One region of the Actinoplanes sp. NPDC021490 genome, then DNA from elsewhere that is predicted to be linked to it. Evidence: riboswitches for the same ligand, from Rfam matches in the RefSeq annotation. Region 1 holds a riboswitch; each other region holds the start of a gene.

Region 1 (7,609 bases):
GCGGAACACCGCGTCCGTCCGGAACCGAACAGATTCGGGAAAGTGGCCCGGAGGGCGAGATGGCGACGGTGGAGGACAGGCGGGTCCGGCGTACGCGGACCGCTCTTCGCGAAGCCCTGGTCGAGCTGGTGGTCGAACGTGGCTACGACCGTGTCACCGTGCGGGACGTGCTCGACCGCGCCGACATCGGCCGGTCGACGTTCTATGCGCACTATCGGGACAAGGACGCCCTCTTCGCGTCCTGCTTCGAGGACCTCCGCAACGACCTGGAACGCGAGATGGGCCTGCTCGCCGGCGGTCGCCGGGCCGGCAGCCCGGCCGACCCGGTCAAGCCGATCACCGTGATCTTCGAGCACGCCCACCGGCACCCGCAGATCTACCGCGCGGTCGGCACCGCCCACCTGCACCAGATGATCTTCGAGGTCATGCGAGACCATCTCTGCACCCACGACAACCTGCGGCTGCCGGTCGACGTGGCCGCCGAGTATCACGCGAGCGCCCTCGTCGGAACCCTCGGCTGGTGGGTCCGCGCCGGCTTCCCGCACAGCCCGGCCGAGATGGCCCAGATGATTCGCGAGCTCACCACCGGCGGCATCCACAGCGGGTGACCCCGCGCCTGCACCGGCGGCGGCATCCACAACCGGGTGACCCGCGCGAGCAACGCCAGTGGCAGTACAGCCGGGCGGCCAGCGAGAGCACCGTGGGGCGGCATGACGGGCACGCTTCCTCCCCGGGCTTACTGTCGGCGGCATCACGGTTACGTCATCGCGGGAGGCGGCAGACTGTCGGGATGCGCGCATTCGTGATCACCGGGCCGGGACGCTCCGAGGTCGTCGAGGTCGACCCGCCCGTCGCCGGGCCCGGTGAGGTCGTCGTCGATGTCGAGCGGGCCGGTGTGTGCGGCACCGACATGGAGTTCCTCACCGGCGACATGGCCTATCTGGCCAGCGGCGACGCCACCTACCCGGTGCGCATCGGCCACGAATGGAGCGGTGTCGTGTCGGCCGTCGGCGGCGGCGTCGACCCGTCATGGCTGGGCAAACGGGTCACGGGCGACACCATGCTCGGGTGCGGCCACTGCGCCCGCTGCCTCAACGGCCGTCAGCACCTGTGCGCCGACCGCTACGAGATCGGCATCCGGCACGGGTGGCCGGGTGCGCTGGCCGAAAGCCTGCCCGTCCCGGCCAAGGCCCTCTTCGAGCTCCCCGATTCCGTCGACCCGACCCTCGGCGCCCTGGTCGAGCCGGGCGGCAACGCCCTGCGTGCGGTGCGGGCCGCCGACCCCGCGCCGGGCAAGACCGTGCTGGTCATGGGGCCGGGCACGATCGGCCTGCTCGCCGCCATGTTCGCCCGGGCCGGCGGCGCCGACGTTCACCTGCTCGGCGCCACCTCCGAGTCGCTCGCCTTCGCCCGCGATCTCGGCTTCGCCGACGCGTGGACCCGCGCCGAACTGCCGTCCGTGCCGTTCGACTCGATCATCGACGCGACCAACGCGCGTGATCTGCCGGCCTTCGCCGTCGACCGCGTCGAGCCCGGCGGCCGGGTCGTCTGCATCGGCCTGGCCGGCGAGCCGTCCCTCGTGGACACCCGCCAGGCCGTGCTCAAGGACCTCACCGTCGTCGGCATTCTGAGCGCCTCCGGCGGACTCGGTGAGACCATCGAAACGTACGCCTCGGGAGCCGTTGATCCCCGGCCGCTGGTCGCCGAGACGGTCGGACTCGACGAGGCGGCCGACGTGCTCGCCGGGCGACGCAGCGGATCGGCACCGAAGATCCACATCGATCCGCGCGCCTGAGGCCCCGTCCGCTGCTTGCTCTATTCATCGCTTCAAGTTCCGCCTTCACTTCTAAAGACGCTTCGAGCCGCCGGATCCGCTTACCGCGGCGGCTGCCGTGTTTGAGGAATCCGGCGGGACGACCCCGAACGCCTCGCGCAGATGGGGGAGCGCGGCGGCCAGCGCGGGGCTGACCCGTGGTCGCCAGACGAGGGCGAGCAGCGCGGGGATCCGTACGGGATCAATGGGAATGGCCTTGAGCTGCGGAAAAGCGGTGGCCATGGACTCGCTCAGCACGCCCACGCCGAGACCCCGGGACGCGAGCTCGGCCACCGCGCCCGGTGCCGAAGCGACCAGCACCACGTCGGGAAACAGGCCGGCGGCCAGGCACGACTCACTCAGTACGGTGCGGATGCCGGTGCCCTCGGGCAGGGTGACCAGGGGATGTGTGGTGAGGTCGCTCAGCGTGATGCGGTCGAGCCGGGCCGGCTCGGAATCCCAGGGGACCAGCGCGGCCAGCCCTTCGCGGACGATGACCTGCGACTCCAGATGTTCTGGAGGGGCGCCGGCGACTCCGACCAGGGCGATGTCCACAGTGCTCACTCGCACGCCGGCGACGAGACGGTCGGAGTTGTCCTCGATCAGGTCGAGCTCGATCGCCGGATGCGCGTCATGAAAGGCCGCCAGCGCGGCGAAGAGGGGCTTCACCTCGCAACCCGTCACCATCCCGACCGTGAGCTGCCCCCGCACCAGCCCGCGCACCTCGTCCACCGCCAGTCGCAAGCCCGCGGCGGCCTCCAGAGCGGCTTTCGCGTACGGGAGAGCCGCGGTGCCCGCCTCGGTAAGGCGTGCCGTCCGTGCGGAGCGGTCGAAAAGCGGCGCCCCGATCTCGCTCTCCAGCGCCTTGACCTGCGAACTCACGCCCGACTGGCTGATACGGACGCGCTCGGCGGCGCGGGTGAAGTTGGCCTCCTCGGCGACGGTCACGAAGTACTCGAGCTGACGAAGTTCCATAACTGTGAATTCTAGTAGCTATAAGAACTATGCGTTGGACTTGTGGATCCGCCCGGAGCAAGGTGGTGCCATGACCGAACGCGAGAAGGCCCACCGTCCCGAAGACCTGACCCGCCTCTTCGTTGAGCGGGCGAATGCCAAAGACGCCGAAGGCCTGGCGCTTCTCTATGAGGAAGACGCCGTGATGGCCTATCCGCCGGGGCGGCAGACCGTCGGGCGGGATGCGATCCGGCGGCTCTGGGCGGAGGCCCTGCCGCACATGCCCACTTTCACGCCCGAGGAACCGCTGCCCACGCTGACCAGCGGTGACCTGGCCCTGACGTCGACGCCGCCGAGTGACGGCGCCGGCGCCCGGGCTCAGGTGGTGCGCCGCCAGCCCGACGGCACGTGGTTGCGGGTTCTCGACCAGCCCGAGTTCGTCAGCCCGAGTGGGTCGACGTAATTTCGCCGGCCGCCGGCCGGCGGTCAGAGGGCGAGCGGCTGACCGGGATAGATCCGGTGCGGGCTGCTGAGCGAGGCACGGTTGAGACGGTGCAGCGCGCGCCAGCCCCCGGGGTAATTGGTCCGCTTTGCTATCACGACGAGGGTGTCGCCGGCACGCACGATGTAGGTGCGCTTTGCCGAGGGTGCCGGCGTCGGGCTCGCGGCTGCGGCCGTCGGCGCTGCCGTTGCCGCCCGGGCGGCGGCCTGGGTCGCGGTGGCCCGGGCAGTCGCCCGGACAGCGGTCAACTGCCTGGCCCGGGCGGTGGCGAGCTGCTGGGCTCGGGCGGTGGCGAGCTGCTGGGCTCGGGCGGTTGCGAGTTGTTCGGCCCGCGCGACGGCCAACTGCTCGGCTCGATATTGCTTGGTCGATGAGGCCCGGCGGCCGCAGGTGGGCCAGGCGCCCAGGCCCTGGCCGTCACGCACGCGTTCGGCGATCGCGATCTGTTCGGTCCGGCTGGCCTGGTCGGCGGTGCCGGCGAAGCGTGACCCGCCGTAGGCGCGCCAGGTGCGGCGGCTGAACTGCAGACCTCCGTAATAGCCGTTGCCTGTGTTGATGCTCCAGTTGCCGCCCGACTCGCACTCGGCGATGGCGTCCCAGTTGACGTCGGTCGTGGATGAGGGAGCGGCGTTGGCCGGCGCCTCGGCGAGCGGCCCGATCAGGGAGGTGATGCTGGTGATGCCGGCCGCGGCGAGAACAAGCGCGGTACGGGCAGGTTTGCAGACTCGTGCCATGACAGTGGACCCTCCACGCCTGCGAGGTCAGCTGTCGGGTTCGGGCTGAGGTGCCCGGCCGCGTGAGTGTGGCGGCTTCACCCCGAGGCGCGCGGACGCGCCGAGGAACTTGGGTCCCCCGCTCCATGCCATGAGTGTCTGTCCCGTCGGGCGGCGGCAGGACTCGGCGTTCCGCCCGCGGGGTCCGCAATCCGCGGACAGGGCCGGTTCGGGCGTCGCAATGAGCCCGTAACCAGCCGATTCGGTATAGGAACAAGCGGCTTGAGACTAAACCGCCCAAGCAGATTCCGGGGCGCTGATGCAGAATCCTGAACCATGACCGACCAAGCCAGAGATCACGATATTGTCGTCTACGGCGCCTCCGGATTCGTCGGCGCGGTAACCGCTCGCTACCTCGCCGAACACGCGCCTGCGGGCACACGCCTCGCCCTGGCCGGCCGGTCCGAGTCTCGCGTCGCCGCCGTCCGCGACAAGCTCGGCGTCGACTGGCCGATCCTGGTGGCCGATGCCGATGACACCGAGGCCCTGACACGGTTGGCGGCCTCGACCCGGGTCGTGCTGACGACCGTGGGGCCTTACCTGAAATACGGCAAGGCGCTGGCCCAGGCGTGCGCCGAGGCCGGCACCGACTATGTCGACCTGACCGGCGAAGTCGTCTTCGCCCGCGCCAGCATCGACGCGAACCACGAAGTGGCCGCGCGGACCGGCGCCCGGATCGTGCACTCGTGCGGCTTCGACTCGATTCCGAGCGACCTCGGGGTGTACGTCCTCGCGCAGCAGGTCGCGGCCGACGACGCCGGGGAACTCACCGACACCACGATGGTCGTGACCAGCATGCGTGGCGGCGTCAGCGGCGGCACGATCGACTCGATGCGCCAGCAACTCGACGCGGTCAAGAACGATCGCCAGTTGCGCCGGCTGGCGGCCAGCCCCTATTCGCTGAGTCCCGACCGCGCCGCCGAACCGGACCTGGGCCGCCAGGGTGACGTCACCACCGTCCGCGGTGCCGACGTGCACCCGAAACTGCGGGGCACCCTCGCGCCGTTCTTCATGGCGTCCTACAACACCCGTGTCGTCCGCCGCAGCAACGCTCTGCACAACTGGCGGTACGGCCGTGGGTTCCGCTATCGCGAGCTGATGAGCGTCGGCGCGTCCCCGCTGTCCCCGCTCGTGGCCAACGGGGTCAAGTTCGGCTTCGGCGCCCTGGTCGCGGGCATGATGCTGCCGCCGACCCGGTTCGTCCTCGACCGCGTGCTTCCCAAGCCCGGCAGCGGCCCGAGCGAGCGCGCCCAGAAGGACGGCCACTTCACCATGGACTTCTTCACCACCACGACAACCGGCGCCCGCTACACGGCTCGTTTCCGCGCCAAGGGCGACCCCGGATACGCGGCGACGTCCGTGATGCTGGCCGAGTCGGCGCTGGCCCTGGTCCACGACCGCGATGCGCTCCCGGCCTCGGCGGGTGGCGTGCTGACCCCGGCCACCGGTCTGGGCGATGCCCTGGTCAACCGGCTGCGGGCGGCCGGTGTGGAGATCAGCGCCCGGCGGCTCTAGCTCCTGTTCCGGAGTTCACTGAGTGCGTGCGCTGGGTGAACTCCGCAACGGGCCTTACGTGACCCGTCCGGTGGCGGTTGTGGCCAGGGCGAGGGCGATGCCGGTGAGGTGTTCGGCCAGCTGGTCAGGGTCGCCGTTCATGTCGTGGGAGATCCAGTCGATGATCACCTCGCTGAGGCCCGACACCAGGGCGAGCAGCGTACGGTCGAAGCCGGTCTGGTCCTCGGGGTCGCCCACCGTCCGCCTCACCATGGCCGCGACGAACTGGGCGTCCTCCCGCAGGACCCCACGTCGGCGCGTCTCCATCCGCGGGGCGTTCACGTAGATGACGCGAGCGCTCTCGGGGTGGGACTTCAGCATGTCGATGAGCGTGTGCAGAGCCGGGCGGAACAGCTCCGCCAACGTTGCCGGTCGCGGGGGCACGGCCGCCGCCACACCGCGCAGCAGCCACTCGTTCTCTTCGCGATTCACCTTGAGCAGCAGGTCGGCGCGATCCTCGAAGTGTTCGTAAAAGTACCGTTTGGACACCTTCGCGCCGGTGCAGATCTCGGCGACGGTCACGTCGTCGTAGTCGCGCGTGCCGAACAGGTGCACCGCCGACGCCATGATCCGGGCGCGGCGTTCATTGGCCCGCTGCTCGCGAGATCTGCCGGCGTAAGTTTCGCCGCGCCGGGTCGTCGTGGTTCGGTCCTCCACAGGGTTAACGTTACGGCTCCGCCGATCAGCCCACTCGTTAACCCTCCACATTGGGCACAGGTGGAAGTTGCAAGATCCGTGCATCATCTCGCGAACGGGCCGGGAACAATAGCGGCTATCCGACGTTCGCGGCATGACCAATCACTCATGGGCTTCATATGCTGCGCTACTGGCCGCAACCGGTCCTTACGGGCAGGATTCAATCATGGCCGCCAGCCGTCTGCCCTACCCGCTCACACTCAAGGGGGACGGCATCATCCTGCGCGAATGGCGGTCCGAAGACCTGGATGACCTGGTCAGCATGTTCGACGAACCCGAGATCGCCCGCTGGTCGCCCATGCCGTCGCCGTTCGACGTCGAGGCCGGCATCGCGTACCTGAAACGCTGTTATCAGAATCGCGTCACCGGCCGGCGCATACAGCTCGCGATCACGGCCGACGGCTCGCGGCCGCTCGGCGAGGTCACGCTGTTCGGGGTCGACCTCGGTCTCAAGGAGGCCGAACTGGGATATCTGGTCGACGTGCGCGAGCGACGGCGCGGGCTGGCGTCGGGCGCATTGTCACTACTTTCGGCGTACGCGCAGAGCAGCCTTCACCTGAGCCGCCTCCTGCTGCGTATCGATCCGGGCAACGTCGGCAGCACGGCCGTGGCCCGGCGCTGCGGTTATCGGCTCACCGGCGAATCGCCGATCCTCCAGGAAGGGCCGCACGGCTCGAGCCGCCTGGAGACGTGGGAGCTGGTCGAGCGGCAGACCGACACCCGTCGTGACCGCCTGAAAAATGTCGCAGCCCGGCGGTACGGTCGTCGCACCTAAGCTCTTCAGGGGGTGCCGTGGTCAGCGTCGATCGTGCACAAGCAATGGCCTACCGGGTCGCCGCGTCGGGCCTGGCCGAGCGTAGTTCCGCCCGGCCGGCCGACCTGCCCGTCCTCGATCTCGGCGTGCAGGAATACACGCCCGGCTCGGCCCAGGTCGCGCTGGCCGCCCGCACCAGCGCCGACCCGGCCGACCAGCGGCTGATCACCGTCTGGGCCACGCGCGGGGCGCCGCACCTGCATCGACGCGCCGATCTGGCCGCGCTTGTCCAACAGCTGTGGCCGATCAGCGACGCCGACGCGTCCGCGCGCATCAAGAGCGGCCAGATCCCCGACGGCATGAAACTCGGGATCGAGGCCTTCCGGGTCACGGCCGAGGCATTTCGCGAGGTGGTGCACGAGCCGATGCCACGTGGCGAGGTGAGCACCGAGGTGAGCAGGCGGGTGCCCGAGGCCCTGACTTACGAGTGCCGCAGTTGCCGGGCGCGGCACATCGCCGGCAACGTCTGGCAGCATTCGGGCCTGGCCGGCGGCATCGAGATC
Region 2 (7,609 bases), on a different contig from region 1:
GCGCGCCCCATACGCTGACCGCGGCGGCCACCACGCCCGGCAGCCACCGTTGTCCCTCCAGCAGGCGGACGGCAGCGTTCGCGGAACCCGAGAGTCCAGGAACATCGCGGTAACGGATCCACGGGCTTCGCGTGATCGGCGCGCGGCGACGAAGTGCTTGCGGTTGCCTACGAGGCACGGCCCCTTCTGAAGGTCACGCCTCAGATCCTCTCACGAGGAGGCCAACAGGCACGCAGTCGCGAGGCACGGCGGGGCGAGGTTGCCGAAGCCGTGCCCTACGCGGTGTCGGATGCCGGCGGGGTGGCTCGGGCCGGGTGGGGTGGCTCGGGCCGGGTGGGGTGGCTCGGGCCGGGCGGGGTGGCTCGGGCCGAGCGGGGGTAGCTGGGCGGTTTCGGGCCGAGTTTCAGCGGGCTGGGGTGAGGCGCGGCGGCTGCGGTCAGGCCGGGCGGCCGGAGTCACGCCGGGCGGCCGGGGTCAGATGACGACGTTGTCGATCTGGAGGGTTTGCACGGAGGCGGCCGGGAAAGGCACGCGGAGGAGTTTGCCGGCGGCCTGCATGTCGGTGCGCGGGGTGTAGCGGTCGGCGGCGGACGGGACGGTGGTCCAGCGGGGGACCTGGCCGTTGGCGCCGCCGGTGGCCTGGGTGAAGCGGGACAGGTCGAAGGTGAGGGTCTGGGCGGCGCCGGTGTTGACCGCGACGACGACGAGGCGGCGCGCCGCCGGGTCGTAGGCGGCGGCCGCGTTGCCCGCGCCGGTGTCGAGGATCCGCATGCCGGGGCGGATGTGCCGGGTGAACTGGGCCAGCACGTAGAACTTGGTCTCGATCGGCCCGGCGGTCAGGCTGCCCGCGTCGTAGCGGATGACGCCCCAACCGGCGCTGGGGTCCATCACCTGCCAGTAGACCCAGGCGGTCGGGTGCAGCCAGCGCCAGTCCAGGCACAGGTTGGCGGCCATCGTGAGGCCGGTGCCGTCCCCGTCGCCGGTCTCGGAGTTCCAGAGCACCTTGCCGGCCGCCCGCACGTCGTTGAACAGCAGGTCGCGCCGCCCGCCCGAGCCCTGGTAGCCGTGGACGTTGACCTGGCCGATCAGGGCTCGGGTGCCGGAATCGAAGCTGGCCAGGGTGGCGCGGGCGACGTCGTAGTTGGTCTCGTCCGATGCGGAGATCGTCACGCCGTTGAGGCCCTGACGGTTGAGTTCCGAGCGGAGCTGGGCCAGCACGCTGCGCTGGGTGGTGGCGCCGATGTAGCAGCCCTCCTGGGTGCCGTCGGCGCGCCACCAGTTCGAGGAGGGCTCGTTGAACGGGTCCACGCTGCGGAAGGTCACACCCCAGTTGTCGCGCGCCCGCCGGGCGGTGGCGGCCAGGTGGGCGGCGTGCTGGGTGTGGTTCCACGACTGCAAGTTCAGGCCGCCGTCGGCCGCCCCGGACGGGTTGTGGTTGAGGCACATCCACCACATCGGGGAGTTGGCGAACAACTCGCTGACGGCGCCGCGCTGGGTGGCCTTGACCAGCGCGGCCCGCTGCTTGGCGTCGGCGTTCCAGTTCCAGGCGGACGAGGCCGGGTCGGGGTTGCGCCAGTCCTGCCAGAATCCCTCGATCTGCTTGAACCGCGGGATGTTGGGCGAGGCGGCCATGCGTTCCCCGGCGACGTCGTTGAAGCTGCTGGCGCCCAGGTTGTAGCGGGCGATGCTGAGACCGAGGCCGGGCAGCGCGACGCCGTTGTAGCTGACCGTGCGGGTGGTGAAGAAGAGGTCGGCGAGGTCGTCGCGGTCGCCGAAAACGTTGGCCCACCAGGCGAGCGAGGTGCCCCAGCCCTGCCAGGTTCCGTAGTCGGCCGCGGGATCGACGGTGATCGTGGCATCGGCTCGCGCCGGCCCACCCAGGAGCGCGCCGCCGGCTACGCCCGCACCTACCGCACCGAGAACTGTTCTGCGCGTGACCATATGTTTACGTTAACATGACATAGAAGGGTGTCAATAAAAGGCCCGCCTCCCGGTCTCCCGGGAGGCGGACGTGGTCAGACGGAGAGGGTCCAGCTGGTCAGGGTGCCGGTGTCGGCGCGGGCGGCGTCCTGCACTCGCAGGGTCCACTTGCCGTTCGCGGTTTCCGAGGAGAGGTTGACCGGGAAGCTCTGGTCGATGTTGTCGGTGCCACCACCGGCCCGGTTGTGCAGCACGTAGGCCGTGCCGTCGGGCGCGATCAGGCTGACGATCAGGTCGCCGATGTAGGTGTGCTGCAGGTGCACCTCGACCGAACTAGCCGTCGAGGGGGTGGCCGCGCAGCCGGTCAGCTCGACCTCGTTGCTCACCGTGCTCAGGTCCGGGATCGGCAGCGCGGTGGCGTTGGTGGCCGTGCAGGCGGCGACGCTGCCGACGGTGACGGTCAGCGGCTTGGAGCGGGTGATCGACGGCGCCGCCGCGGTGACGGTGACCGGCGCGCTGGCCCGGCCGGCGTCGGGGGCGGCGCTGACCGTGATCGTGGTGGACTCACCGGCGGTGACGGTGGCCGGCTCGAACGAGACGGTCACACCGGCCGGGGCCGTGCCGGCGGTGAAGGTGATCGGCTCGGCCTCGCCGTTGACCAGCACGGTGGTCGCCGTGATGGTCTTGGACTCGCCGGGACCGACCGACGCGCTCGCGGCGGACAGGGCGAACGAGAAGTCGTTGCCGTCCGAGCACACCTCGTCGTTGCCGGCCACGTTGACCGAGGTCCACGCGGTCTGCACGGCCTTGTACTCGGTGCTGCAGGCGCCGTACAGGTCGGTGGCCGCCGCGAGCGAGTAGGCCCGTGCGGTGTTGGCCGGCGTCGACGTGTTGACGTAGCCGGTGTTCGAGACGAAGTACGCGTCGAGGGCCCGGAACCAGATCTTCGCGGCCTTCTCCCGGCCGATACCGGTGACCGACTCGGCGCTGCCACAGACCGGCGAGGTCCCGTACGCGGTCGCGCCCGAACCCTCGGCCAGGTTGAAGAAGAAGTGGTTGGCGACGCCGGAGGAGTAGTGCACGTCGACGCTGCGGGTGGAGGTCGACCAGCAGCCGTGCGAGCGCCCGTCGAGGGTCGGGTTGTACATGTAGCGCAGCGGCGACCCGTTGCCGTTGATGTCGATCTTCTCGCCGATGTCGTAGTCGCCGGCGTCCTCGGTGCTGCCCGCGTGGAACTCGACCATGCTGCCGAAGATGTCGCTCGTCGACTCGTTCAGGCCACCGGACTCACCCGAGTAGGTCAGCCCGCCCGGCACGACGTTCTCGGTGACGCCGTGCGACATCTCGTGCCCGGCCACGTCCAGCGCGACCAGCGGCTTGGCGTTGCCCGTGCCGTCGCCGTAGGTCATCTGGGCGCCGTCCCAGAAGGCGTTCACGTACGCGCTGCCGTAGTGCACACGCGAGGGGACACCGCGACCGTCGCCGAAGATGCCGTTGCGGCCGTGCACGTCCTTGAAGTAGTCGAATGTGACGGCCGCGCCGAAGTGGGCGTCCACGGCGGCCGACTGCCGGTCGGCGGGCGCGCCCGTGCCCCAGGTGTTGTCGGCGTCGGTGAACGTGGCACAGGCGCCCGACGTGCGGTTGCCCATGTCGCAGGTCAGACCGCCCCCGCGTACGGGATCGATCAGGTTGAACGACTCCCCCGCCGCGGTCGACTCGAGCGCCACCGGACCGGAGTAGATGCTGTTGCCGGTGCCCGCGACGTTCTCGATCTCGTCGTACGAGCCGGCGACCCGGCCGGTCAGCGCGTCCGAGATGACGTGGAAGCGCGACGGCGTCTGACCGTCGGGCTGCCAGCCGGTGATCACCGTTTCCCAGGACAGCTTGCCGAGGCCGCTGCTCGCGTCGACGAACAGCTCCGGCTTGGCGGTCCCGGTGATCGTGCCCTCGAACTCGGCCTTCGCCGCGGCGGCGGCCCGGTCGGCGGTGACCGACGGCTTGGTGCTCAGGCTGAGCGGCCGGGTCAGGCCGGCCGAGGCTCCGGCGAACTTCCCGGCCTTCGTACGGATGACCAGGTCGCCGCCGTAGACGCGGAGCCCGTCGTACGTGCGGGTGTAGCGGGTGATCCCGTTCCTGGTGCTGTAGACCGCGTAGCGGTCCTTGTCCGACTTCTTGATCGACGGTCCGGCCTGGTCGAGCAACGACGAGCCGGGGGTGACCGGCGCGGCGGACGCGGTAGTGGCGGTGACCACCAGGCCCCCACTGGCCAGGGCGATGGCGCCGGCCAGCGCGACAGCAAATCTCACGTTTGTTCCTCCCCACGAGCATAGACATCCACGTATGTCTATGTGAGAGATCCTCACAGTTCGTGGGCTCCAGCGGGGAAGAACCGCTTGTAAAGTTTAAGTTTCCATTTAATTCTGTCGATGTACAGCCGATCGGCCCGGGAAAGATAACGTGTGCCCGGCCCGCGACCGGGCCGGGCACACGGCCGATCAGAGGGCGAGCCGCTGACCGGGGAAGATCCGGCTGGGGCTGTCCAGCGTCGACTTGTTGAGCTGGTAGAGGGCCTTCCAGCCACCCTTGACGTGCTTCTTGGCCGCGATGGAGGCCAGCGTGTCGCCGGACCGCACGACGTAGTACTTGCCGGTGGACTTGGCGGGCTTCTTCGCGGCGACCGGAGTGGCCTTCTTCACTCCCGCCTTCTTGCCGCAGGTCGGCCAGGCCCCGATGCCCTGACCCTTCAGCACCTTCTCCGCGACCTTGATCTGCTCGGCCTTGGTGGCCTTGTTCGCGGTCGAGGCATACTTCGTGCCCCCGTACGCCTTCCAGGTGCTGCGGCTGAACTGCAGGCCACCGTAGTAGCCGTTGCCGGTGTTGATGCTCCAGTTGCCGCCGGACTCGCACTTGGCGACGGCGTCCCAGTTGACGCTCGACGCCTGGGCCGGCGACGCGGGGCCGAGCAGGCCGAACGCTCCGGCGACACCGGCGACCGTCAGGCCGAACGCGACACGGGTCTTCTTTCCGAGCTGTGCCATGACAGAACTACCTCCACGCCTGCGAGGTGAGCTGTCGGGTTCGGGCTGGGCTGCCCGGCCGCGAGACGCGGCTTCACCCCGAGGCGCGCCGGCGTCTCAATGCAGCGGCGCGCCGAGGAACTAGTGGGTCCCCCGCTCCATGCCTGGGTTCGTTTCCTCGCGGGCGGCGGCAGGATTCGGCGTTCCGCCCGGGGTGCCGCGATTGCGGACCGGCCGACGGTAACCACGCCGGGACCCGTACGGCCAAACTTGAAGGCTCAATCGTGAGCTTGTTCTCATCGGCCGGGAACCCGCCGGACCGATTCCCAGTCTCAGTTGTGTGATCCGTCTCCTGACAACGTTTGTCCTGGTCTGCGGCGTGTTGGTGACCGCCGCGTGCGGTGGCGGCAAGCCACCGGGTGATGCCGCTCGCATTCAGGTCGAGCTGGCCGCGGCCGACGCGGGCCCGGTGGCGCGGGCGGTCGGCCGGTTCGGCTTCGACCTGTTCCGCGAGGTCGACCGGGCGGACCGGAACACGATCACCTCGCCGCTGTCGGTGGCCGTGCTGCTGGCCATGGTCTCGGCCGGCGCCGAGGGCGGCACGGCGGCCGAGATGGCCCGGGTGCTGGGCCTGCGCGAGGGTCAGGACGAACGGGTCGGGGCGCTGCTGCGGGAGCTGGCCGACACCGACGAGGTGACGCTGTCGGTGTCCGACGCGCTCTACAACAACGGCACCCTCGAGGACGACTATCTCGAGTTCGTACGGCGCAGTTTCGGCGGCACGGTGGAGGATGTCGACCTGGGTTCGCCCGAGGCGGCCCGCAAGATCGACGACTGGGTCGACGAGAACACCGGCGGCCGCATCAAGGGCATCGCCCGCGAGCTCGGACTGCCCAGTGCGCAGGCGGTGCTCGTCCTGCTCAATGCGGTGTATTTCCTCGGAAAATGGCAGAACGAGTTCGAGACCGCGCGCGGCGAGAGGTTCACGACGCCGGGCGGCCCGGTCACCGTGCCGATGATGCATCTCACCGGCCGTTCGCTGCTCTACGCCGAGCGCGACGGCTTCCGCATGCTGCGTCTCCCGTACGGCGAAAAGGGGCGCTACGGCATGGAAATCATCCTGTCCGAGGACGGCACGACGGCCGGCGCCGCCCAGTGGCAGGCCCTGAGCACCGGTCTCGTGTCCCGCAAGTTCGAAGACGTCGCCCTGCCCCGCTTCGAGCTGCGCTGGGAGGGCGACCTGAACGGGCCGCTGCGGAAACTGGGCATGGTCACGGCTTTCGACCCGGGCCGGGCGAACTTCCGTCCGATGTCACCCGACGGCCGATGGCTCGAGAAGGTCTACCACAAGACGTACGTGAAGGTGGACGAGAAGGGCACCGAGGCCGCCGCCGTCACGGGCGGGGTCATGACGACCTCGGCCACCGTGAACCCGTCCGTGTTCCGTGCCGACCGGCCGTTCCAGTTCACCATCTCGGACCGGCAGACCGGCACGATCCTCTTCCTCGGAGCCGTCCGCGACCCGCGCTAACGCACCACCGTCACCGGGCATTGCGCGTACGCGGCGACGTGCTGGCTGACCGAGCCGAGCACCAGCCCGGCGAAACCGCCGTGGCCGCGCTTGCCCACGACAAGCAGGTCCTTGCCGGCCGACTCTTCGATCAGCACCTTGGCCGGGCGCCCCTGCCGGACCTGGGCCTGCACGGGAACCGGCGGATCCTCCCCCAGCTCTTCTTTGATCACCTGGAGCAGCTCCTCGGTGGTGACCTGGCTCGGCTCGGCCACCGCGTGGTCGGAAACACTGGGCCCACCCACCGGTGGCAGCAGTGTGTGCTCCCACACGTTCAGCACGAGAAGATCGGCGCCGTGATCCGCCGCCTCGGCCGCGGCCCAGATCAGGGCCTTGCGGCTGCTCGGCGATCCATCGACGCCGACAACGATCGTCGTCCATGTGCTCATAGCTCATTACAGGCCCGCCGTCGCCCGCCCGGCAATGTCGAGGCCGGAAAACGGCAGCCAGACGCACGTATCGACGTCTCTGCTTGCGGGTGTCCCGCGACGGGTTTAGCGTCGAAACGGAGTGTGTGATCTAGATCACTCACAGCACCATCTTCGAGGTCGAAGGGGAGCTCGCCCATGACCACTACGACGTCGGACACCGTCTCGACGGGATCCGGGGCAGCCGATCGCAAACCGCTGATGAGCGGGCCCGCCCTGCTGATGATGAACCTCGGTTTCTTCGGGGTTCAGTTCAGCTTCGGGCTCACCCAGTCCGCGGTGAACCCGCTGTTCCTGCTGATCGGGGCCAATCCCGAACAGCTGCCGATCCTCAACCTGGCCGGTCCGGTCACCGGTCTGATCATCCAGCCCCTGATCGGGGCGATCAGCGACCGCACCTGGCATCCCCGGTTCGGCCGGCGGAGACCGTTCATCGTGACCGGCGCCATCCTGTGCGCGATCATCCTGTTCGCGTTCCCGTTCGTCGGCGTGCTCTGGCTCGGCGTGATCTGCTTCTGGCTGCTCGACGCGGGCAACAACACCTCGATGGAGCCGTACCGGGCGTTCATCTCCGACCGGCTGCCCAAATCGCAGCTGGCGCGCGGCTTCCTGACCCAGAGCATGTTCACCGGCGCCGGGGCCGTGCTGGCCAACGTGTCGCTGTTCGCGCTGCA
Region 3 (7,609 bases), on a different contig from region 1:
CGCGACGTTGCGGACCGGGACCCCTCCGGGCGTCCGGCCGCGCTCCGAGCCGTGGTGGGCGTGCCCGTGCAGGGCGAGCGCCGTCGGGGCCGAGTCGATGGCCCGTCCGAGCTGGTAGCAGCCGAGGAACGCGTAGATCTCCAGCGGCTCGCCGACCAGCGTCTCGGGCACCGGGGCGTAGTGGGTGAGCGCCACCAGGGCGTCGCACTCGACCGACTGCAGCGCCTTCTCCAGCGCCGTCGCGTACCGCTCGCTCGTGCCGACGAAGTCCTTCATCTCGCGCTCGCCGAAGTTGCTCGCGCAGGCCCCGGCGAACCCGCCGCCGAAGCCCTTGGTGCCGGCGATGCCGAGCCGCTGCCCGCGGATCTCCAGGACGGTCGCGGCGCTCTCCAGCACGGTGATCCCGGCGTCGGTGAGCACCTCGGTGACCTGCTCCTGCTGGTCGCTCTGGTGATCGTGGTTGCCCAGCACGACCACCACCGGGACGGCCAGCCCGCCGAACTCCTTGGCGAAGCAGCGCGCCTCCTCCGGGGTGCCGTGCCGGGTCAGGTCCCCGGCCACCAGCAGCGCGTCGGCCCGGTCGGGCAGTTCCTCCAGGGCGGGCCGGTAGCGGCCCACCACATCCTTGTCCACGTGGACGTCGCCCACGGCGGCGATCCGGATCATGAAATCTCCTCCACCTCGCTGGGCGCCGCGGCCCTGGTGATCCCGATGTCACACGTGATCTCCACGTCCGGGAAGTGGGCCGAGATCTGCTTGCAGATCTCGTCGCGGCGCTGCGTGCTCTCCACCTCGCCGCCGAGGACGATCAGGTGATCGCGGCGCTGCACGGTGATGCCCTGCTCGGCTATCCGATCGTGCTCGGTGAGCAGGCGCTGGATCTCGGCCTCGAGATCGGTGTCGGTGGTCATCGGCCAAACCCTCCGGTTTCGGTTAGCGGGTGAGTGCTTCCTCGTCCGGGAACGGCACGACGTCCAGCCGGTCCAGCAGGATGAGGAACGCCTCGGCGTACGGTGACTTCTCGGTCTCACGGCGGACCCGCGGCCAGTCGATCAGTTCCCGCAGCGAGCGGGCCACCGGCAGTCCGGTCGCGAAGTCGCAGTAGTGCTGGCTGTAGCTGAGCAGCTTGTGCACCATCAGCTGGGTCGCCGACAGCACCGGCATATAGATGGCCTCGACCGAGATCTGCTCGGTGTCGTTCAAGGTCTCGTCGGTCACCGGCGTCTCGACGGGCCGATAGATGAGGTCCACCATCCGGTCCTCGTCGTAGACCTTGACCAGCCAGTCCTCCGGCGGCTGCTCGGTGCGGAACCCGACCTTGGACAGCTCGGCCAGGGCCTGCTCCTTGTCCTGCTCACGAATCAGGAAGTCGACGTCGTGGTCGCTGGAGTGACCGCCGTGCGCATAGACCGCGAAACTGCCACCGAGGGCGAACGGTATTCCGGCGCTCTTCAGGGTCGATGCGACCATCTTGAGTGTGCCGGCCAGCCCCTCGTCCACCCGGTGCGGCATGGTTATTCCCCCTGTCGACGTGTGCGATTCTGTGTCGGATACGACTACCCGGGCCGCCTGCCGTTGAATCGCCACCCGTGCGGGTCACCGGACAAAACCCCATTTTGGTACGCCGGACCGGTCGCCGCCGGAGAACGGCGCGTGCGCCCCCCGGTTACCGTTGGTTGGCATGACCCACGGCAAGGTTCCGGCCCCCGGCATGATCGCCCTGGTCGGCATCGACGGCTCGGGCAAGACCACTCAGGCGCACCGGCTGGCCGACGAGCTGAGCGCCGCCGGAGTGCGCGCCGCCTACCGCCGTAACGCGGGTGGGCGCCACTGGTTCGGCCGTCTTGCCGGTGTGTTCGGCCGCAGCGACGGCGAAGCTCTGCTCGGGCGTCGCGGCATGCTGGCGGTCGAGTCGGTGCTGCGCTGGCTGGCCATTCTGCGCACGCTGCTCCGCCGCGCGGTCACCGGAGGCACGGTGGTGATGGATCGGTACGCCTTCTGTCAGTACGCGAGCCTGCGCGCCCGGGATGCGAAACCGGCCGCCGAGCGCCGGGCGCGACTGGCCTACCGGTTCTTCCGCGCCCCCGACGTCACGTTCTTTCTCGACGTCGACCCGCAGGTGGCCCACGACCGTATCGAGGCGCGCGGCTACGACAGCGAGACGATGGACTATCTGAACGCGGCCCGTGCCGCCTATTACTCCCTGCCCGAGTTCGCCGGCTTCGTGGTCATCGACGCCAACGGCACCCCGGACGAGGTCTCGGCCGCCATCCACGCCGAACTGGCCGGGGGCACCACGCCCGACCCGGGCCGCTCGGTCGTCGGCATGCTCCTGGCCGGCGGCCCGCTCGTCGCCGCCCTGGCCGTGGCCGGCTCTCAGCTCGCCGAGGCGCTGTAGAAACCCCCGGCCTAGGCCCGGCCGTAGACCGGGATCTGGGCGCCGCTCGTGGGGGCCGACGCGTCCGAGGCCAGGAACAGGATGGTGGGCGCGATCTGCTCGGGCCGCACCCACTTGGCGAAGTCGGCGTCCGGCATCGCGGCCCGGTTGGCCGGGGTGTCGATCACGCTCGGCAGCACCGTGTTGCAGCGGACGTTGCGCGACCTGTACTCCAGGGCGACCGAGCCGGCGAAGGCGAGCACGGCGGCCTTGGAGATCGCGTACGCCGAGCCACCGGGGAAGGGCGACAGCGCCGTACGGGAGGAGACGCAGACGACACTGCCGCCGCCCGCCTCGACGAGGTGGGGGAGGGCGGCCTGGGTGACCAGGTAGGTCGGGCGCAGATTGATCGCGAGCTGGGCCTCGAGCGCCGAATAGGGCGCGTCGGCGATCAAGGGGCCGCTGGCGAACCCGCCCACCAGGTTGATCACCGCACGCAGCGGGGATCCGGGGTCGCCGGCCCCCACGGCCGTGGCCACCGCGGTGGTGATCTCGGTCTCGTCGGTGAGGTCGGCCACCAAAGGCACGGCGCCCTTGGGCAGTTTGTCGACGGACCCCGCGCGTACGGGAGCGACGACCCGCCACCCGTCGGCGACAAATGCCTCGACCACAGCGGTCCCCAGACCACCCGTGCCGCCGGTGATGAGAGCCGTTCGCCCGTTCTTCATGACGCTCATCGTCTCTCGCCGGCGATCTCCGGCAGTGTGTTGTTCGTCACCTCGCCAATCGGATGGCGGGGCGGCTCCGAACCGTTGTCAAAGGGGCGTCACTCGTGCGGTTGTCACTCGTGCGGGCTAGTGAACTGCGCCGCCGCGTGCCGCATTGTGGCAGGTGGTCCCGTTCGGCGCAGGCGTCGGGATCTTTTTGATGTCGGCTTTTGTTTCAAGCCCGTCCCGAAGCTGTCGATCCAGCACGTGAACCTGGCGAGCCCGAGGAACGTACTGGGTGGTGACGGACGTCCCAAGGCCCTTGGTGATGGACGTCGCTGTGAGGGACGAGGGGCCGGTGGTGTCATGAGAGTTGCAACGGGTATGCCTCTGTCTGTACGACCCCGTGTGGTCGCGCAGCCGAATGCCGGAGCACTGGAGCCCTGTACAGCAAGTACGCACGCGGCTCACAGCAATCCCCCAGACATTCGTGACACTTTCGACCCACCAGCCGGAATCAGTGCGGGCAGCCATTTGTTGTGTAGATGCCAGTAACCGCAATGTGCGAACTGCGGACGTTACGGGGAGGAACTGATGGATACAGGGATCACCCGTAACGGGGTAAGTAGTGAAGGCAATGAGGGGACCGTGGGCAACGTGGAGAAGAACACCGTGATGCGGACCGATCAGGTCGCCGAAGAGCGTGACCTGGTCGGCGTCTACCTGCACGAAATCTCCCGGACTCCGCTGCTGGACGCCGCACGGGAGGTCGAGCTCTCCAAGGCAATCGAGGCCGGCCTCTATGCCGAGCACCTGCTCGACAGCGGCGAGGTCCGGCGCGGGGTGAGCCGGGAGGAACTGGAGCGGCTCGTCTCCGAGGGTCAGAAGGCCAAGGATCTGTTCATCCGGGCCAACCTGCGACTGGTCGTGTCGATCGCCCGGCGCTACGTGCGCTCCGGCATGCCGATGCTCGACCTGATCCAGGAGGGCAACACCGGTCTCGTCCGAGCCGTCGAGAAGTTCGACTACGAGCGCGGTTACAAGTTCTCGACGTACGCCACCTGGTGGGTCCGTCAGGCCATCAGCCGGGCCATCGCCCAGCAGGAGCGCACCGTGCGCCTGCCCGTGCACCTGGTCGAGGACGTCAACCGGATGCGCAACGTCACCCGTCAGCTCGTTCGTGAGCTCGGCGGCGACCCCGAGCCCGAGCAGGTGGCGGCCGCTCTCGGCGTGACCGTCGAGCGCGTCAACGAGCTCACCCGCTGGGCCCAGGACACGGTCTCGCTCGACACCCCGGTCGGCGACGACGGCGACACCAACCTCGGCGACCTGGTCGCCGACAGCGACGCCCCCTCGCCCGAGGAGATCGTGCTGACCGCACTGGAGCGGCAGCGCATCGAGGGTCTGCTCAACCACCTGGACGACCGTTCGGCCGGCATCATGCGGGCGCGCTACGGCCTCGAGGACGGTCGCGAGCACTCGCTCACCGAGGTGGCCTCGCGCTTCTCGCTGAGCCGCGAGCGGATCCGTCAGCTCGAGATCCAGGCGCTCGGCCGGCTGCGCGAGCTGGCCCGGGCCGAGGGCCTGCAGGCCGCCTGACGGCTTCTCCTTCCCCCGGTTACTCACGACACAGAAGGCCGGTACCCCGTTCGGGTACCGGCCTTTTTCGTGCGCAGACTTCAGACGACTCGCCCGAATCCGTACGGGGTCATGATGTTGATCGTTCGTTTCTTGACCACCGTGCCGGAGTGCGGGGCATCGATGATCTGGCCGTCGCCGACGTAGATCGCCACATGCCCGAGGCTGCGGTAGAACACCAGGTCGCCCGGTTGCAGATCGTCGCGGTCGATCCGTTTCGTCTCGCTCCACTGCGACTTGGTCTGGTGGGTCAGCGACTTGCCGGCCGCCCGCCACGCCGCCGAGGTCAGACCGGAGCAGTCGAAGCTGCCCGGACCGTCCGCGCCGAACAGATACGGCTTGCCGATCTGGTTGTAGGCGAACGTGACCGCCACGCCGGCCTTGCCGGAGATCTGCGGGATCGGCCCGTCGTAGCCGCCGCTCGTCTCCTGCGCCTGACCGAAGGCGGTCTCGCGCATCTTGAACAGCTTCTTGAGATCCTTCTGGATCGAAGCCTTCTGCGTCGAGAGCGCCCGGAGCTGGGCGGTCTGCTTGGTCTGGGTCGCCTTGAGGGCGGCCTGACGCTCGGTGAAGTTCTGCGTCGCCTCGGTGAAGGTGTCGATGTCGCGCTGGTTGGCCCGGGTCAGCATGTCCAGATAGCTCATGCGGTCCATCAGGCCGTCCTGCCCGCCGGACAGCAGCGCGCTCATCGGGCCTGCACGACCCTGCTTGTAGGACGTGGTGGCCAGGTTGCCCACCTGAGCGCTCGCGGCCTTCAGGGCGGCCTGAGCGGGGGCCAGGGACGCCTGCAGCTTCTTGGCGTCGGACTGGGTCTTCTTCAGGCTGACGTTCATGGCGTTGTACTGCTCGGTGACATCCTCGAGCTTGTTGGACGCCGCCTCGATCTGCTTCTTCAGCTCCGTGGCGGACGGTGCCGCTTGCGCGGGCGTCACGAAGGAGCCGGTGATCGCGGCAGCCATCGCCGCGACGACGAGGACACGAAGCCTCGTACGGGGGTGGGGCACCGGTCAGTGGCCTTTCTTCCGCTTGGCCGCCTACCGGGTTAGCTGTCGGGTTCGGGCTGGAAGATGGCCCTACCGCTGACGCGGATTCACCCCAGAGACTCGGTTCCCCGGTTCGCGCGAGGCGATTCGGCAGCGTTGGCCGGCGCCACCAGGGGGAGTGGCTGCGGACCGAACCAACCGCATCAACCTATCGGCGAAAGATGCAAATGCAAGGGGTCACAGAGTGATTTAAGACAATGGACCGCTTTGTTGGAATGATCCCGATAGCGGTTAGTAATTCGACGGAAGCGAAGCGTCGAAGCGGGCTGTCAAACCGGACTATTCGCCAACTCGGCGGCCGGCACCCATTCCCGGCTCACCTTACGCTCGGCCCAGAACGAGAGGAACGGGATCGTGCCCGACAGCATCACCAGAAGCATCCGGCCGAAGGGCCAGTGCGCGCGGCGGGACAGATCGAACGTGGCCACCAGATAGACCATGAACAGGAAGCCGTGCGCCGGGCCGACCGCCTCGACCACGATCGGGTTGTCGCCCAGGTATTTCAGCGGCATGCCCACCACGACGAGCGCGAGCAGGACCACGCCGACGATCCACGCGATGATCCGGTAACGGGTCAGGGCACCCTTCACGTTCGTCTTTTCCTATCCGGGATAGTCGCTCGGGCGGGCGCCGGGATGGGCGTTCAGCCAGGCGAGATAGTCGTTGTAGGCGGTGAGCTCTGGATCGTCGTCATTGGTGGCGGATCGATGGGCCACGCGCACCGGCCGGCCGACCGTAACAGCCGAACCTGGGAGTTTTTTCTCCGCCGGCTTCTCGGGCGCCTCGGGCCGGCCCTTGCGGGCCAGTTGCACCTCGCGCCACCACAGGAAAACGACGAAGGCCGCGAACACCGGCCACTCGAACATGTAACCCCAGCTGATCGAATTGCCCTCCTGAGCGCGGCTGAACTGCCACCAGCCCAGCACCAGGCAGCCGGAGGCGAGAACCAGCGCCAGGACGTGCCGGGCGATCCACGCCGGGGTCCACAGGCCCTTCATGCCCAGAAGCGTACCGGCGGGTGTTTGTTGATCGTCTGCATGGGCAACTCGGTGTGACGCTGAGGCCCGTTTTCGACCGGAGGTGCACCGTGACCGACGCCCGTGGCGACGCTCCGCTGATGGAGACCGGTATAGATCCGGCCACCCTCGGCGACGACGACCTGTTCCGCGAACTCGCCAGCCTGTACCGCGCCCGCCTGGCCACGCTCCGGCACGGCCCGGACGCGGCGCTGGACAACCACTTCAAGCGGACCGCGGAACTGGAAACCGAGTACATGACCCGTTACCCGGGCCGGGAGGTCGACCGCGACCGGCTCACCCAGGACTTGTAGGGGTTCCCTTGATGCAGACGCTGCGCGCCCGGATGGCGCGCGTCGGGCAGTCGTACGCCCCCCATGATCACCGGCCGCTGGGCGGCTACTCCGTGGCCATGGGGGCCTTCGGCGCCCTCGCCGCCTCGCTAGCCGTCGCGGCCCGGGCCACCGGAAAGCCCGTCCCCGAACGCCCGTCCACCTCCGACGTCGTCCTGCTGTCGCTGGCGACCCACAAGCTGAGCCGGCTGCTGGCCAAGGACTCGGTGACCAGTCCGCTGCGCGCCCCCTTCACCCGTTACACCGAGCCGGCCGGTGCGGCCGAGCTCAACGAGGAGGTGCGCGACCACGAGAGCTCGCTCAAGCACGGGATCGGCGAGCTCATCACCTGCCCGTTCTGCCTGGCCGTGTGGGTGGCGACGGGCCTGACCGGCAGTCTCGTGCTGGCGCCCCGCCTGACCCGGCTGGCCGCGGTGACCCTGACGGCCACGGCGGTCTCCGACTTCCTGCAGCTCGGCTATGACGTGGCCAAGCG

What was found. A riboswitch is a leader RNA that binds a small molecule or an ion and turns the genes downstream of it on or off. The one in region 1 is predicted to bind cyclic di-AMP.
Region 2: another riboswitch for cyclic di-AMP. It lies ahead of ACZ3I4_RS22040 (transglycosylase family protein); the one in region 1 lies ahead of ACZ3I4_RS02320 (transglycosylase family protein).
Region 3: another riboswitch for cyclic di-AMP. It lies ahead of ACZ3I4_RS35795 (C40 family peptidase); the one in region 1 lies ahead of ACZ3I4_RS02320 (transglycosylase family protein).

Annotation. Positions count from the first base shown of each region.
Region 1 covers NZ_JBVHFW010000001.1:508,235-515,843, forward strand. Annotated here, with positions in the region: gene ACZ3I4_RS02300 (TetR/AcrR family transcriptional regulator) at 60-608, shown strand; gene ACZ3I4_RS02305 (zinc-dependent alcohol dehydrogenase) at 791-1,795, shown strand; gene ACZ3I4_RS02310 (LysR family transcriptional regulator) at 1,847-2,788, opposite strand; gene ACZ3I4_RS02315 (YybH family protein) at 2,859-3,230, shown strand; gene ACZ3I4_RS02320 (transglycosylase family protein) at 3,254-4,003, opposite strand; cyclic di-AMP (ydaO/yuaA leader) riboswitch at 4,005-4,150, opposite strand; gene ACZ3I4_RS02325 (saccharopine dehydrogenase family protein) at 4,319-5,557, shown strand; gene ACZ3I4_RS02330 (TetR/AcrR family transcriptional regulator) at 5,612-6,253, opposite strand; gene ACZ3I4_RS02335 (GNAT family N-acetyltransferase) at 6,459-7,067, shown strand; gene ACZ3I4_RS02340 (DNA glycosylase AlkZ-like family protein) at 7,112-7,609, shown strand, end outside.
Region 2 covers NZ_JBVHFW010000008.1:60,398-68,006, reverse strand. Annotated here, with positions in the region: gene ACZ3I4_RS22050 (glycoside hydrolase) at 475-1,941, opposite strand; gene ACZ3I4_RS22045 (M4 family metallopeptidase) at 2,016-4,226, opposite strand; gene ACZ3I4_RS22040 (transglycosylase family protein) at 4,416-4,958, opposite strand; cyclic di-AMP (ydaO/yuaA leader) riboswitch at 4,961-5,120, opposite strand; gene ACZ3I4_RS22035 (serpin family protein) at 5,278-6,468, shown strand; gene ACZ3I4_RS22030 (universal stress protein) at 6,465-6,896, opposite strand; gene ACZ3I4_RS22025 (MFS transporter) at 7,074-7,609, shown strand, end outside.
Region 3 covers NZ_JBVHFW010000017.1:164,292-171,900, forward strand. Annotated here, with positions in the region: gene ACZ3I4_RS35765 (metallophosphoesterase family protein) at 1-666, opposite strand, end outside; gene ACZ3I4_RS35770 (hypothetical protein) at 663-911, opposite strand; gene ACZ3I4_RS35775 (nucleotidyltransferase) at 934-1,512, opposite strand; gene ACZ3I4_RS35780 (dTMP kinase) at 1,682-2,398, shown strand; gene ACZ3I4_RS35785 (SDR family NAD(P)-dependent oxidoreductase) at 2,410-3,105, opposite strand; gene ACZ3I4_RS35790 (sigma-70 family RNA polymerase sigma factor) at 3,679-4,683, shown strand; gene ACZ3I4_RS35795 (C40 family peptidase) at 4,764-5,681, opposite strand; cyclic di-AMP (ydaO/yuaA leader) riboswitch at 5,739-5,868, opposite strand; gene ACZ3I4_RS35800 (DUF3817 domain-containing protein) at 6,035-6,355, opposite strand; gene ACZ3I4_RS35805 (hypothetical protein) at 6,368-6,763, opposite strand; gene ACZ3I4_RS35810 (DUF6158 family protein) at 6,883-7,095, shown strand; gene ACZ3I4_RS35815 (DUF1360 domain-containing protein) at 7,107-7,609, shown strand, end outside.